3 regions of the Mesorhizobium sp. ISC15 genome follow, and region 2 is predicted to be linked to each of the others. Evidence: riboswitches for the same ligand, from Rfam matches in the RefSeq annotation. Region 2 holds a riboswitch; each other region holds the start of a gene.
What was found. Region 2 has a riboswitch for cobalamin ahead of RPG13_RS17135 (ABC transporter ATP-binding protein). Riboswitches for the same ligand answer to the same signal wherever they lie in the genome.
Positions count from the first base shown of each region.

Region 1: linked by a shared signal. The riboswitch ahead of RPG13_RS32860 (DUF1636 family protein) and the one ahead of RPG13_RS17135 (ABC transporter ATP-binding protein) in region 2 are both predicted to bind cobalamin.
Region 3: linked by a shared signal. The riboswitch ahead of RPG13_RS23920 (DUF1636 family protein) and the one ahead of RPG13_RS17135 (ABC transporter ATP-binding protein) in region 2 are both predicted to bind cobalamin.

Region 1 covers NZ_JAVSPX010000002.1:5,315-10,124, reverse strand. The annotation lists gene RPG13_RS32875 (FecCD family ABC transporter permease) at 1-253, opposite strand, end outside; gene RPG13_RS32870 (ABC transporter substrate-binding protein) at 277-1,224, opposite strand; gene RPG13_RS32865 (ABC transporter ATP-binding protein) at 1,244-2,035, opposite strand; gene RPG13_RS32860 (DUF1636 family protein) at 2,035-2,433, opposite strand; cobalamin riboswitch at 2,520-2,724, opposite strand; partial or broken gene RPG13_RS32855 (GTP-binding protein) at 2,855-3,481, opposite strand; partial or broken gene istA (IS21 family transposase) at 3,467-4,009, shown strand; gene istA (IS21 family transposase) at 4,133-4,810, shown strand, end outside.
Region 2 covers NZ_JAVSPX010000001.1:3,563,726-3,568,535, reverse strand. The annotation lists gene RPG13_RS17145 (FecCD family ABC transporter permease) at 82-1,068, opposite strand; gene RPG13_RS17140 (ABC transporter substrate-binding protein) at 1,098-2,066, opposite strand; gene RPG13_RS17135 (ABC transporter ATP-binding protein) at 2,063-2,881, opposite strand; cobalamin riboswitch at 2,974-3,177, opposite strand; gene RPG13_RS17130 (AraC family transcriptional regulator) at 3,475-4,308, shown strand; gene RPG13_RS17125 (bifunctional helix-turn-helix transcriptional regulator/GNAT family N-acetyltransferase) at 4,551-4,810, opposite strand, start outside.
Region 3 covers NZ_JAVSPX010000001.1:4,979,061-4,983,870, forward strand. The annotation lists gene RPG13_RS23905 (NuoB/complex I 20 kDa subunit family protein) at 1-533, opposite strand, end outside; gene RPG13_RS23910 (NADH-quinone oxidoreductase subunit A) at 524-889, opposite strand; gene RPG13_RS23915 (winged helix-turn-helix domain-containing protein) at 1,225-2,424, shown strand; cobalamin riboswitch at 2,454-2,657, shown strand; gene RPG13_RS23920 (DUF1636 family protein) at 2,696-3,130, shown strand; gene cobW (cobalamin biosynthesis protein CobW) at 3,127-4,164, shown strand; gene cobN (cobaltochelatase subunit CobN) at 4,183-4,810, shown strand, end outside.

The DNA.
Region 1 (4,810 bases), on a different contig from region 2:
CGTTGCGTGTGACGGTCTGGAGCAGCGCGCCGACCACGCCGAGGCCTGTCCCCACGCAGATCGCCAGCAGCGTCCGCGGCAGACGCAGGTCCACGACGATCTTTCCCACCGGGCCCGAGGGTGCTTCACCGCCGAGTCCTGTCGCATAGGCCAGCGAAGCTACTACGTCTCGCAGCGGGATGAGCGTCGAGCCCCAGGCGATCGACAGAAGCGCAAGAACGATCGCCGTCGCGACGCCTGTGCCGATCGCCATGCCATAGAATCTGGGCGTCACGCTCAGAAGGCTTCGGGATGCATCGCCTTGGCGATCTTGTCGATCGCTTCGATATTGGCTGGACCGGGCGTCAGCTCGGCATAGCGTAGTGCTACGAAGCGCTCGTTCTTCACCGCATCGGTCTCCTTCATCGCCGGATGCGCCTTCAGGAAATCGAGCAGTTTCTGGTAACCGGCATCGTCCTGATAATCGAGCAGGATCAGGAACTCTGGATTGCGGGTGGCAACCGTTTCCCAATCCGCGTTGCCCCAGCTCGTCTCCATGTCGGCCATGATGTTCTCGCCGCCCGCGGCCGAGATCATGGCAGTCGGGATGGCGAACTTGCCGGCGGTGAAAGGCTTGTCCTCGCCGGAATCGTAGAGGAACACCCGCGTGCCCTTGTTGTCTCCGACCTTGGCCGTGATGTCGGCAAGCCTCTCTTTCCAGCCGGCGACCAGTTTTCCTGCCTCGACTTCCTTGCCGAAGACTTTGCCGAGCTTTTCCACGTCGCCATAGAGCAGGTCCATCGACGAAGCCGGCCGGTTCTTGTCGAGATGGACGCAGCTTTCGGTCAGCACCAGTGTCTTGATACCGTGCGGGGAAAGCGTGTCGGGTGTCACATCGCCGCCCGGCTTCATACCGTAATACCAGCCGGCGAAGAAGAAGTCGGGCTCGACCGAAATCAGGTTCTCCAGCGTCGGATATTTGGGAGCAAGCTCGGGGATCGAGCCCTGTTCGGCCGTGAACTCAGGCCCGACCTTGTACCAGCCCGTAATGCCGGTCAGGCCGACGATGGAGGGCTGCAGGCCGAGCGCAAAGGCCATTTCGGTCATGTTGAGGTCATGGATAACGGCGCGCTTCGGCGCAGCATCGAAAGTCAGCGGCGTGCCGCAACTGTCGACGGTCACCGGGAAGGCCCAGCCGGCGGAGGTGACAAGCGTAGCGGCAAGACAGATGAGAAGACGTTTCAAGTGCAAATCCTCCAGTGGATCAGGGGTAGACGGAAAGGCGGATGGGAATGTCAAAGATCGTGAGTTCACGGTCCTCCACGGGGTGCGGCAGACGCAGCACGTCGACGGAAAAGACTTCGCGAACGAGGGCCGGCGTCAGCGTCCTGGCCGGTGAATCGAGGCCAACCAGACGTCCCCCGTTCATCACCGCGACACGGGAGGCGAACGGAGCGACAAGCGACAGATCATGCAGGACGGCGACAACCGCGACACCCAGTTCCGCGACCAGTTCCAGAATCTCCGCCCGCGCCCGGGGGTCGAGATGGTTGGTGGGCTCGTCAAGGAAAAGAACCTTCGGCTCCTGCGCGATGGCGCGGGCGATCTGGGCACGCTGGCGCTCCCCGCCCGACAGCGAGCCGATCACGCGGTCAAGCATTTTCAACATGCCCGTCCGCTTCAGAGCCTCGACGACAATGTCGCGTTCCTCGCTCCTTCTCCGCAAGCCGACATGCGGAACCCTGCCAAGCTCGACATAGTCTATCACCGCAAGGCGCGGATCCGGTTGGTCAGACTGGCCGACCACGGCGATCTTGCGGGCACGATCGATAGCGGCGAGATGGTCGAGACGGCGGCCTCCAAGCCTGATCTCACCCAAACCCGGCCGAACCATTCCCGCGAGCATCCTGAGCAGCGTCGTCTTGCCGGCGCCGTTCGGCCCGATGATTGCCAGCCGGTCGCCCGCCTCCACCCTCAGGCTCACATCCTCGACCAGGCTTTGCCCTGCCAGGGAACGGAAACCGACATCGTGCGCCTCGAGCATGACGGTGCTCATCACGCGACCCGCGCGGCGAGGACCGCAGGAATGCGCGCCAGCGTCTTGCCGGCGAGACCAAGGGGACGCTCGCCCTCCCTGCACCAACCATTCGGCAGCCCATGATAGAGGTGTGCGAAGTCGATCAGGTGGGGAGCGTCACGGTCCGAATCGATGTCGCCGAAGAGGTAGCTGGCCTTGCCGCCGGCTGTGTAGGCAACGGTCAGCGGTCTGTCGCATCCGGCCATGCAGTCGGCTTCGGCTATGTGGAACCGGCGGCCCGGCTCCCCGTCCAGTACGGCATTCAGCATAGATATCAGTCGCAAGCCGGGGTTCCCGTCAATCGCACGCCGGCCGGGGCAGCGGATGCAGACGATGATGCTGTGCTCGGGACTGTGCCCTAAATCGACGCTCTCCATCCGTCACCTCCTCTTCAAGGCACGGAAGGATGGCGCGCATGACGGATTGAGGCCGCCTTCGAGCTTCCTCCCGGCACACCCCGTCCGGTCAATTCTCGCTGATGGCAGGTCTCCTGGCTCGCGGGTCTCAGCGCCATCCTGCCTTCCCGGCCTTCCGGCCAGTGGCGTGTCGGATTTTGCTCGCCGCTTACAGTTGCGGGGGCAGCCATGGCATTGGCCTGAAAGGCTTCACCATGTTCCCTTTTCACCCCGGCGCTTGCGCACCGCGGAACCATCGCGAAGAAGGCTATTGGAGTCGACACGTCGTTGCAACGGCGGTTCATCGCAGTCGCGAACTGGACATCCGCACAGTGCCTGGCAGCCAACCAGTGGACTGCGTTGCCAACATTTTCAGTCGGAAACCCAGCTAGAGCGTCAGCGCTCATGCAGCCTGCCTTTCCCAGCTCGGGAATGGATCCGGAAGATCGCGCCAGTGGCCGGGTATGAAGTTCTTTTCCTTGACGAGGCAGGCATCGAGGTCGGAGCGGATTTGGCGTTCATCCATCGGGTCGCAGCCGATGAAAACGATCTCTTGCCTTCGGTCTCCCCAGATCGGGTCGAGATAAGGTTTCATTGCGGCCTTCCATTCCGGATGATCCGGCCACTGGTTCTTCGGTACGGAGGCCCACCAAAGACCGCGCTTGCCGGTGCGGATCAGTGCTCCTGCTTGGCTGATTTCGCCGACATAGTGCGGACGCGTTGCCAGCCAGAAGAAGCCCTTCGCTCGCACAATGCCGGGCCAGGACTTGTTGATGAAGGCCTTGAGCTTCATCGGATCTAAGGGGCGGCGCTCGCGATAGACGAATGAGCGGATGCCGTATTCTTCGGTCTCGGGCACGTGGTCCTTGAAGCCGTTCAGTTCCTTGAACCAGAGCGGATGCTGCTCGGCCTTCTCGAAATCAAAACGGCCTGTGTTCAGAACCTTGTCCAGCGGGACCCGAGCGAAATCTGTCTCGATCAGTTCGGCGTCGGGATTGAGCGAGCGCACGATCGGAAGCAGCGCGTGTCGCCAACGATGCGCCAACGCCACGCCGCCGGTGAGAAGGTGTTTGTCGACTACGCCGGCGACACCATCGATATCGTCGACCCGATAACGGGCGAAGCTCAGGCTATGAAGTTGTTCGTCGGCGCATTGGGAGCCTCCAGCTATGTTTACTGCGAGGCTCGGCCGAGCGAAGGGCTGGGCGACTGGATCGGCTGCCATGTCGGCATGTTCGCCGCCTTCGGCGGAGTGGCGACCATCACGGTCTGCGACAATCTCAAGGCGGCTGTGACCAACCCCGACCGCTATGATCCCGGCCTCAACCGTACGTACCAGGATATGGCCCGGCACTATGGCACCACAATCCTGCCAGCCCGGCCGTACAAGGCCCGCGATAAGGCAAAAGTCGAAGTTTCGGTCCAAATTGCCCAGAGATGGGTGCTGGCGCGCCTTCGCAACCGCCGCTTCTTCAGCCTGGTTGAACTCAATCAGGCGATCGGTGAGCTGGTCGCCGATCTCAATGGGCGGATCATGCGGGCCTATGGTGTAGGGCGACGTGCGATGTGAAGGATAAGGCGACATCCAGATTTACGAGCAGTCGTCTTCGGCTGATCTTGTTGCTCCAGACCTTTGAGGGATCTGGAGGGGCAGATGAGGCGGCTCGACCTGGAGGCGCGCATGGCAATCAAGGCATTGGCGCGGGGCACAGCGAAGAGCGAGATTGCTCGTCTTCTTGGAGTGACTGAGGGAACGGTCCGTTACCACGTGGCCCGGATGAAGACCGGCGCGGTGGACGGTCGTTCACGGCAGCCTTTCAAGGCTGAAGCGTTGCGCGAGGCGATCGAGCACTGGCGCTCCCAGCAAACGAGCGTCGCACTCAACCTTGCTGCGCTTCACGAATGGTTGTGCGTGGAACATGGCTATGATGGCAGCCTCCGCTCCATCGAGCGGTTCTGGAAGAGCGCCTATCCAGCCCCGGCGCTCCGTGCGCGGCGCCGGGTGGAGACGCCAGCCGGGGCGCAGGCGCAGGTGGATTGGGCGCATTTTCCAGGCGTTCTTATCGGGAATGTGCCGATCGATCTGCTGGCCCTGCACATGGTACTTTCGTGGAGCCGTAAGGAGGCGATCGTCTGGTCGACAGCCAAGGACATGCTGTCATGGCTGTCGTGCCACTCGGCCTGCTTCACCCGTCTGGGCGGCGTCGCGGCGACCGTGCGGATTGACAATGAGAAGACAGCCATTGCTCACGGGGCCGGCGCCTGGGGCACGATCAACGCCACCTACCGGCGCTATGGCTTGATGATGCGCTTTCACATCGACGCCTGTGCGCCGCGCCAACCCCAGGCGAAGGGCAAG
Region 2 (4,810 bases):
GAGCGGCATATATTATAAGCGTGCTTACTATTCAAGATGCGGCATTATGCCAGAAGCCGGCAAGTGTGGATGGCAGTCACATCAGGAACGATTGCGAATGAGCATCGTGACCACGAAAAAAGCGCCGACCGAGCTGGTGATGATGCCGATCGGCAGTTCCTGCGGCGGCAGCAGCGTGCGGGCTAGAAGGTCGCTTGCCAGCAACAGCACCGCTCCAAAGAGGGCGCAGCTTGCAATCAGGCGCAGGTGCAACGGGCCGGCCAGGGGCCGGGACAGATGCGGGATCATCAGACCGACGAAACCTATGACGCCTGCCACCGAGACGAGGATCGCCGTCGAGAAAGCAGCGACGAGAAATGTCGTCCTGCGCATCCGCGCAACCGGCACGCCGAGGCTTTCGGCGGCGTTTTCGCCGGCCAGGAAAGCGTCGAGCCGACGGTGGTTCCAAAGTCCGAACACAAGGATGGTGCCTGCGCCCAGAGCAGCCAGTCCGACATTGTCCCACCGCGCCAGCCCGAGCCCGCCCATCGTCCAGAACAGCACCGAGTGGGCGGCGCGCTGGTCACCGGCAAAGACGAGATAGTTGGTCAAGGCGGTGAACATGAACGATACGGCAAGCCCGGCCAATATCAGCCGTTCGGGGCCTTGCCCCCTCACCCGCGAAACCAGCAACAGCACGATGCCGGCGGCCAAAATGCCGCCGGTGAAGGCAGCGACCGGCAACGTCCAGATGCCGAAATGGTCGCCAAAAATGGTGATAACGGAAACCGCGCCGGCCGCGGCACCGGACGACAGGCCGAACAGGAACGGATCGGCGAGGTCGTTGCGCGTTACCGTCTGCAGCAGCGCGCCGATGACGCCCAGCCCGGCGCCGACACAGATGGCCATGATCGTGCGCGGCAGCCTGAGATCGACAACGATTTTGCCGACCGGACCGGGCACGATGTCTCCGTCCAGTCCGGCCGCATGTCCGAGCGCGGCAACCACGTCGCTCAACGCTATGACCGTCGATCCATAGGCGATCGACAGCAGTGCAAGAGTGGCAATCGCCACTGCTCCTGCTATCATTGCCAATTCGAACGCCCTGCGGCGCAAGCTCAGAAAGCTTCCGGGTGCATCGCCCTGGCGATCTTGCCGATCGCCTCGATGTTGGCTGGCCCGGGCGTCAGCTCGGCATAGCGCAGCGCGACGAAGCGCTCATTCCTGACCGCGTCGGTTTCCTTCATCGCCGGATGAACTTTGAGGAAATCGAGCAGTTTCCTGTAGCCGCCACCGTCCTGGTAATCGAGCAGGATCAGGAACTGCGGATTGCGGGAGGCGACCGTTTCCCAATCCGTATTGCCCCAGCTCGTCTGCATGTCGGCCATGATGTTGTCGCCGCCGGCAGCGGCGATCATGGCGCTGGGGATCGCGAACTTGCCTGATGTGAAGGGTTTGTCTTCGCCGGAGTCGTAAAGAAATACGCGCGTTCCCTTGTGGTCGCCAACCTTCGCCGTGATATCGGCGAGTTGCGCTTTCCAGTCCGAAACAAGTTTTTTCGCCTCGGCTTCCTTGTCGAAAATCCTGCCCAGCTTTTCGATGTCGTCGTAGAGCAGGTCCATCGAGGCGGCGGGGCGGTTGTTGTCGAGATGGACGCAGCTTTCCGTCAGCACCAGCGTCTTGATGCCGTGCGGCGCCAGCGTATCGGGCGTCACCTCGCCGCCCGGCTTCATGCCGTAATACCAGCCGGCGAAGAAGAAATCGGGCTCGACCGCGACGAGGTTTTCAAGTGTCGGATATTTCGGCGCGAGTTCCGGGATCGAGCCCTGCTCGGCCTTGAATTCCGGACCGACCTTGTACCATCCGGTGATGCCGGTCAGGCCGAGGATCGACGGTTGCAGCCCCAGCGCGAAGGCCATCTCGGCCATGTTCATATCCTGGATGATGGCGCGCTTCGGCGCGGCGTCGAACGTCAGCGGCGTGCCGCAGCTGTCTACAGTTACCGGGAAAGCAAAGGCGGTCACCGGGAAAGCGAAGGCGGTCTGGGCAAACAGGAGGGAGGCGAAAGACAATGCGAGGCGTTTCACGAATATTGCTCCTTGGTCAAATCGGAATGTGAAGAGGCACGGTTCGGAACGTCGAATACCGTGAGTTCGCGGTCTTCGGTGGGATGGCGCAGCCGAAGCACGTCGACGCCGAAAATCTGGCGGATCAACTGCTTGGTCAGCGCCTCGCGCGGACCGGCAAACGCCTGCAGGCGGGCCTCGTTCATCACCGCGACCCTGGTGGCAAATGGCGTGACCAGCGACAGATCATGAAGCACCGCCACGACGGTCATGCCAAACTGCGACACGAGTTCGAGAAGCTCGCTGCGGGCGCGCGGATCGAGATGATTGGTCGGTTCATCGAGGAACAGGATTTTTGGCTCCTGGGCAACGGCGCGTGCCAGCTGGGCGCGTTGCCGCTCGCCACCCGATAGCGAGCCGATCGTGCGGCCGAGCAGCGGCAGCAGGCCGGTTCTGCGAAGCGCTTCGACGGCGATGTCGCGTTGCTCGCTCCTCCGTCGCAAGCCGGCATGCGGGACGCGGCCAAGCTCGACGTAGTCGATCACGGCAAGCCGCGGATCAGGCTGATCGGTCTGGCCGACGACAGCCATGTGCAGCGCCCGCTCGGCGGCCGAAAACGTCTCCAGCCGGCGTCCGGAAAATCTCACATCTCCCGCGCTTGGCCGCAGGGTGCCACATAGCATGCGCAACAGCGTCGTCTTGCCGGCGCCGTTGGGACCGATGATTGCGAGGCGATCGCCCGCCGCCACCGAAAGGCTGACCGCGCTGACCAGGCATTGGCCATTCGCCGTCGCGCTCAGCTCACGCGCTTCAAGAAGAGGCTGGGAGGCGTCCAACTTACCGTCACTTTCTCAATGGCGACGGAAGGAAGCTGGACGGACCGGCCGACAAGACCGATGTCCACGTCTCCTCCCGGCACACCCCGTCCGGTCAACTCATGCTGATGGCAGGTCTCCTGGCTCGCGGGTCTTTGCGCCATCCTGCCTTCCCAGCCTTGCCGGCCAGTGGCATTTCGGATTTTGCTAACCGCTTACAGTTGCGGGGGCAGCCACGGCCTCGATCCGAAGATCTCACCGTGTTCCCTTTTCACCCCTTGCCTTTCGACTCGGGGACCATCACCCAGGCACCCTAGTTTTCCGCCAATCACAGCGCAATAAATTTCCAGGGTTGAAACAGCCGCTGGAGCGAAGGGTCTTGTCAGAAAGAGCCATACGAATCTCGTTATGTAATAACGTTACCATTTAAAAGACGCCGCTTGCTCCTGTCAAGCTCTTTCGCCCGACGCCTTCGACTTGCCGGCCGCCGTCGCTCGCGATTTGCGCGGTGCGCAATTTCGATCAAACTGCCTCCACCAGGAAGCGGCACCATGACTTTGCCAAATGCGAAGACTGGGCCAAATGCGAAGACTGGGCCAAATGCGAGGAGCCATATGAACCCGACCGAGAAAGCGCTGTGGTTCGTCGAAAGCCATCTGCCGGAATCCGTCTCGCTCGCCGATGTCGCCAAGAGCAGCGGCGTGTCGCGCTTTCACGTGACGCGGGCCTTTGGGGCTGCGACCGGCCGTTCGGTGATGGGCTACATGCGTTCTCGCCGGCTGACCGAAGCGGCGCGCAGGCTCGCCGCCGGCGCACCCGACATCCTCTCGGTCGCGCTCGACGCCGGCTACGCCTCGCATGAGGCCTTCACCCGCGCCTTCCGCGACCAATTCGGCACCACGCCGGAACTGGTGCGCGCGCAAGGCTCGCTCGACAATCTCGCTCTCGTGGAGCCGATCCTGATGGACCAGTCCTTCCTCACCAATCTCGAGCCGCCGCGTTTTGAGACCAGCCGGCCGTTTCTCATCGCCGGTCTCGGCGAACGCTACAGCTGCGAAACCAGCGCCGGCATCCCGATGCAATGGCAGCGGTTCGGCCCGTATATCGGCAATATTCCAGGCGAGATCGGCGACGTCGCCTATGGCGTCTGCGTCAACGGCGACGACACCGGCAATTTCGACTACATCGCCGGCGTCGAGGTGTCCGATTTTTCGGACCTGCCGAGGGAGTTTTCGCGCGTGCGCGTGCCGGCGCAGAAATACGCCGTGTTCGCCCATCGTGACCACATCTCGACCATCCGCCGCACGGTCAACACGATCTGGAACAAATGGCTGCCGGCCTCCGGGCACGAGATCGCCGATGCGCCCGAATTCGAGCGCTACGGCCCCGAATTCGATCCACGCAGCGGCAATGGCGGGCTGGAAATCTGGATACCGGTGAAGGGGTGAAGCGCGGCCAGCCAAGGGCAATTGCTTCAGACAAATGATGCTTCCAGCTTGTGTTGGAGATCATTGTCGAGGCGCGCTCCGCCCGGTTTTTGCCTTCTCCCCTTGTGGGAGAAGGTGTCGCCGAAGGCGACGGATGAGGGGTGCTCCAGCCTGGCGCCGATGGCGTTCCGTCCAGCACCCCTCAACCGTCTCGGCGCTGCGCGCCGATCCACCTTCTCCCACAAGGGGAGAAGGGAAAGACGTTACAGCTCCAGGTTCCAGTTCTGGCCGACCAGATCCTTGCCGAAGGCGTGATGGCGCTCCTCGTCGGCCAGCTTGAATCCTGATGCCTCGTAGATGCGGCGCGCTGAGGTGAGCACGTCGTTGGTCCACAGCGTCAGCGTCTTGTATCCCTTCGCGCGGGCAAAGCCGATGCATTCCTCGACCAGCCGCTTGCCGATGCCGAGACCGCGCGCCGAGGGTTCGACATAGAGCAGGCGCAGCTTCGCCACCGTGTCCGACT
Region 3 (4,810 bases), 1.4 Mb from region 2:
ATGCCGTAGAGCAGCGCTTCCGCGCTCGGCGGACAGCCGGGCACGTAGATGTCGACCGGCACGACGCGGTCGCAGCCGCGCACCACCGAGTAGGAATAGTGGTAATAGCCGCCGCCATTGGCGCAGGAGCCCATCGAGATGACGTAGCGCGGCTCCGGCATCTGGTCGTAGACCTTGCGCAGCGCCGGCGCCATCTTGTTGGTCAGCGTGCCGGCGACGATCATGATGTCGGACTGGCGCGGAGACGCGCGAGGAGCAACACCGAACCTCTCCGAGTCATAGCGCGGCATCGAGGTGTGGATCATCTCGACCGCGCAGCAGGCAAGACCGAAGGTCATGAACATCAGCGAGCCGCTGCGCGCCCATGTGATCAGCGCCTCGGTCGAGGTGACGAGAAAACCCTTGTCGGCCAGCTCGTTGTTGATCTCGAGGAAGAAAGGGTCATTCGCCCCCACCGGCTTTCCGGTGCTGGGGTCGAGAATGCCTTTTGGCTTCGGCGCGACGAGCGTGCCGGAATTGTCGCTCAATCCCATTCCAGCGCTCCTTTCTTCCATTCATAGGCAAAGCCGATGGTCAGCACCGCCAAAAACACCATCATCGACCAGAAACCGAGCATGCCGATCTGGCTGAAAGACACGGCCCATGGAAACAGGAAGGCCACTTCCAGATCGAAGATGATGAACAGGATCGACACCAGATAGAAGCGGATGTCGAACTTCATGCGGGCGTCGTCGAACGAGTTGAAACCGCATTCATAGGCGGAAAGCTTTTCCGGATCGGGGTTGCGGTAGGCCACCAGGAAGGGTGCGGCAAGCAGCGCCAGGCCGACGACCAGCGCCACGCCGATGAACAGGACGATGGGCAGGTACGAACTCAACAACGCGTTCATGCTGCGGCTTTCCGTTGGCGGCCAATCCACTCTGATTACAGCACCGGACCCACTTGCGGAAGCGTGACAGTTTAACCACTGAACCGTTTTAGGGGGCTCTATGCTGCAACGCGGCGAGGGTTAGCGCAGGCCTTTCGGCGAAGCAAGTCAAACCTTGTTCAAAACACGGTGCTGGACGGCATATCCGGATAAACTGGTCCGATCTGCTCCTGTTTGATTTCCTTCACTTTTTACTCCACTTTTCTCTCCTGACATAGATGCCGCCAAAACCCTGCTAGCATGGCGCGGAATCATCGCCCCAACCTTTGGTCGAACGCCAACAGAGTGCCGTCTGCATGAAGGAAAAAATCTCGCTCGCCATGGCCCGGCGCATCGCGCTTGCCGCACAGGGGTTTGCCGACCCTCGCCCTAACGGCACGCCCGATCGCCGCCATCTGGCCCGTGTGCTTGGCCGTACCGGCCTGCTGCAGATCGATTCCGTCAGTGCGGTGGTGCGTGCCCACTATATGCCGCTCTATTCGCGGCTTGGCCCCTACCCGCTTGCGCTGCTCGACAACGCCGCCGTGACGCGCAAGCGCACGGTCTTCGAATACTGGGCGCATGAAGCCTCTTTTCTACCGGTCGAAACCTATCCGCTGATGCGCTGGCGCATGGAACGGGCCGAGCGCGGCGAGGAAATGTATAATGGGCTGGCCAAGTGGGGGCGCGAACGCACCACTTACATTGAAGACATTTATCGCGAGGTTGTATCGCGCGGCCCGCTCGCCGCGTCGGCTCTCGAAGGCCAAAAGGGAAACGGCGGTTGGTGGGGCTGGAGCGACGCCAAGCACGCTTTTGAATGGCTGTTCTGGGCCGGCCGCATCACCACGGCATCACGTCGTGGCTTCGAGCGGCTTTATGATCTGCCGGAACGGGTGCTGCCGCCGGCAATACTCAGCTTGCCGGTGCCCTCCCCTGAGGATGCGCATCGCGAATTGCTGCGCATCTCCGCCCGCGCCCACGGCGTCGCGACAGCGGGAGACCTGCGCGACTATTTTCGTCTCTCTCCCGCCGACATCAAGGGCCGCATCGAGGAACTGGTCGAGGCAGGTGATCTTTTGCCGGTTCGCGTCGAAGGTTGGGACAAGCCTGCCTATCTGCACAAGGACGCCCGTTTTCCGCGCCGGATCGAGGCGCGCGCACTGCTCGCGCCGTTCGATCCTGTCGTCTTCGAGCGGTCGCGTACGGAAAGGCTGTTCGACTTCCGCTATCGCATCGAGATCTACACCCCTGCCGAAAAGCGCCAATACGGCTATTATGTGCTGCCGTTCCTGCTCGGCGAAAGGATCGTGGCGCGCCTCGACCTCAAGGCCGACCGCCCCGCCGGCGTGCTGCGCGTCCATGCCGCCTATGCCGAGCCCGGCGCGCCGACGCAAACTGCCGATGAATTGTTCGAGGAGTTGAAGCTGATGCAGGGCTGGCTCGGCCTGGAACGCATCGAGGTGACGCCTGCGGGTGACCTGGGCCAACCCCTTGCCGACATTGCCGCCTCGTAGACGTGCGTTGACACGACTGCCTCCACAAGCCTAAATCCGGTCCAGACGGTCTCCTCTCGGCAAAGGGAGGAGCCAAGAGGGAATGCGGTGCGAAATTCCGATTTCAAATCCGCGGCTGTCCCCGCAACTGTAAGCGACGAGCCAAGGCCGAAAACCACTGGGACGGTCCCGGGAAGGCGGCACCAAGGCGATGACCCGCGAGCCAGGAGACCTGCCGTCTAGGACATAAGAATCCGATCGCCTGGCGGGTTTTCCGGGCAAGGAGCCTGATTTGGAACGCGACAGCAGTTTTTCGGCTGAGACAGCGGGCGTATTGTCCGGCGATTGTGATGCCTTGGCCGGCGTTACCGTGATCATCTGCGCCTCCTGCCGCAATGAGACCGGCTCCGATGGCCATCCCCGCGCCGGCGAACTGCTTGCTGAAGACACGCGCCGCGCCGCTTCAGGCGAAAATATCCGCATCCGCACCGTCGAATGCCTCGGCAACTGCAAGCGCCGGCTGAGCGCCGCGATCCTGCGCGACGGCTGCTGGAGCTATGTCTTCGGCGACCTGACCGCGACAAGCGGCGCCGATCTCGTCGCTGGCGCAAAGCTCTTCGCCACCTCGACCGACGGCCTCATTCCATGGCGCGGCCGCCCCGATTGCCTGAAGCGCGGCCTCGTCGCCCGCATCCCTCCCCTCGACCTTTTGAAGGACCAGATATGAACGCTTCCGTCTCCCGCGTGCCCTGCACCGTCATCACCGGCTTCCTCGGCGCCGGCAAGACGACGCTGATCCGCCATCTGCTCGAAAACGCCGGGGGCAAGCGGCTGGCCATCATAGTCAACGAGTTCGGCGACATCGGCATCGACGGCGAGATCCTGAGAGGCTGCGGCATCGACACCTGCCCGGAGGAGAACATCGTCGAGCTGGCCAATGGCTGCATCTGCTGCACCGTCGCCGATGATTTCGTCCCGGCGCTCGATCAGATCCTGTCGCTGACGCCGAGGGTCGACCATATCCTGATCGAAACCTCCGGCCTCGCTCTGCCCAAGCCGCTGGTCCAGGCCTTCCAGTGGCCGACGGTCAAGAGCCGGGTGACGGTCGACGGCGTCATCGCCGTCGTCGACGGACCGGCGCTGGCTGATGGCCGCGTCGCCAACGACATGGACGCCCTGCAGGCGCAGCGCGCGCAGGACGAGACGCTCGACCACGACGATCCGGTCGAGGAGGTGTTCGAGGACCAACTGGCTTGCGCCGACCTGATCATATTGTCGAAGAGCGACCTGATGGACGCCGCCGGCTCAGCACGCGCCAATGCCATCATCGGCGAGCACACCGCGCGCGCCGTCAAGATCGTGCCGACCTCGCAGGGCAAGGTCGATCCGTCTGTGCTGCTCGGCCTCGGCCTTGCCGTCGAGGACGACATCGAGAACCGCAAGACCCATCACGACGACGAGCTCGACCACGAGCACGACGATTTTGACTCGTTCGTCATCGATATTCCGTCGATCGCCAATCCCGATGAGCTGGCTTTGCGCGTCGCCACCGCGGCGGAGGAAGAAAACGTTTTGCGCGTCAAGGGTTTCGTCGAGGTCGGCGGCAAGCCGATGCGGCTGTTGCTGCAGGCCGTCGGTCCGCGCGTCAATCACTATTACGACCGCGCCTGGACCGCCGACGACGACCGCCGCTCGCGCCTCGTCGTCATTGGCCTGAAAGGGCTGAACCGCCCGGCAATCGAGCGTATCCTCGCCGGCTGACCTCAGGCACGAGCCGCGATGCACATCCTCACCACAACATCCGCCTCGCTCGACGATCTCGCCGAGCCTGTCGATCTCAGGCAGACGCCTGCGGATATCGTGGCGCTGTCCTTCACCGACAGCGATCTGGCCGGCTTGGCGGCGGCGTGGAAGGCGGACGCGGATCGCCTGCCGTCGATGCGGCTGGCGGCTCTACGCGATCTGCGCCATCCGATGTCCGTCGATCTCTGGATCGACAGCGTCGCCCGCCACGCGAAGGTTATTTTGGTTCGTATCCTCGGCGGTTACGACTGGTGGCGCTACGGCTGCGACCAGCTCGCCTCGACCGCCCGCGCGCGTGGCATAAAACTGGCGCTGCTGCCCGGCGAATGCCGCGACGAGGATCTGCGGCTAATCGAATGCTCGACGCTGCCGCGCGACGAATTGGACGGGCTGCTCGGCTATTTCCGCGAAGGCGGGCCGGAGAATATGATGGCGCTGGTGCATCAGCTGGCAAGTCTCGCCGGATCAGGTGTGGCGGTCGCTGAACCTGTCAGCGTGCCAAAGGCGGGCTACTATCAACCGGGACTGGGGGTCGTCGAGCGCGATGTCCCCCTCCCCCTCGAGGGGAGGGTCCGGCCGCAGGCCGGGGGTGGGGTCGCCTCTG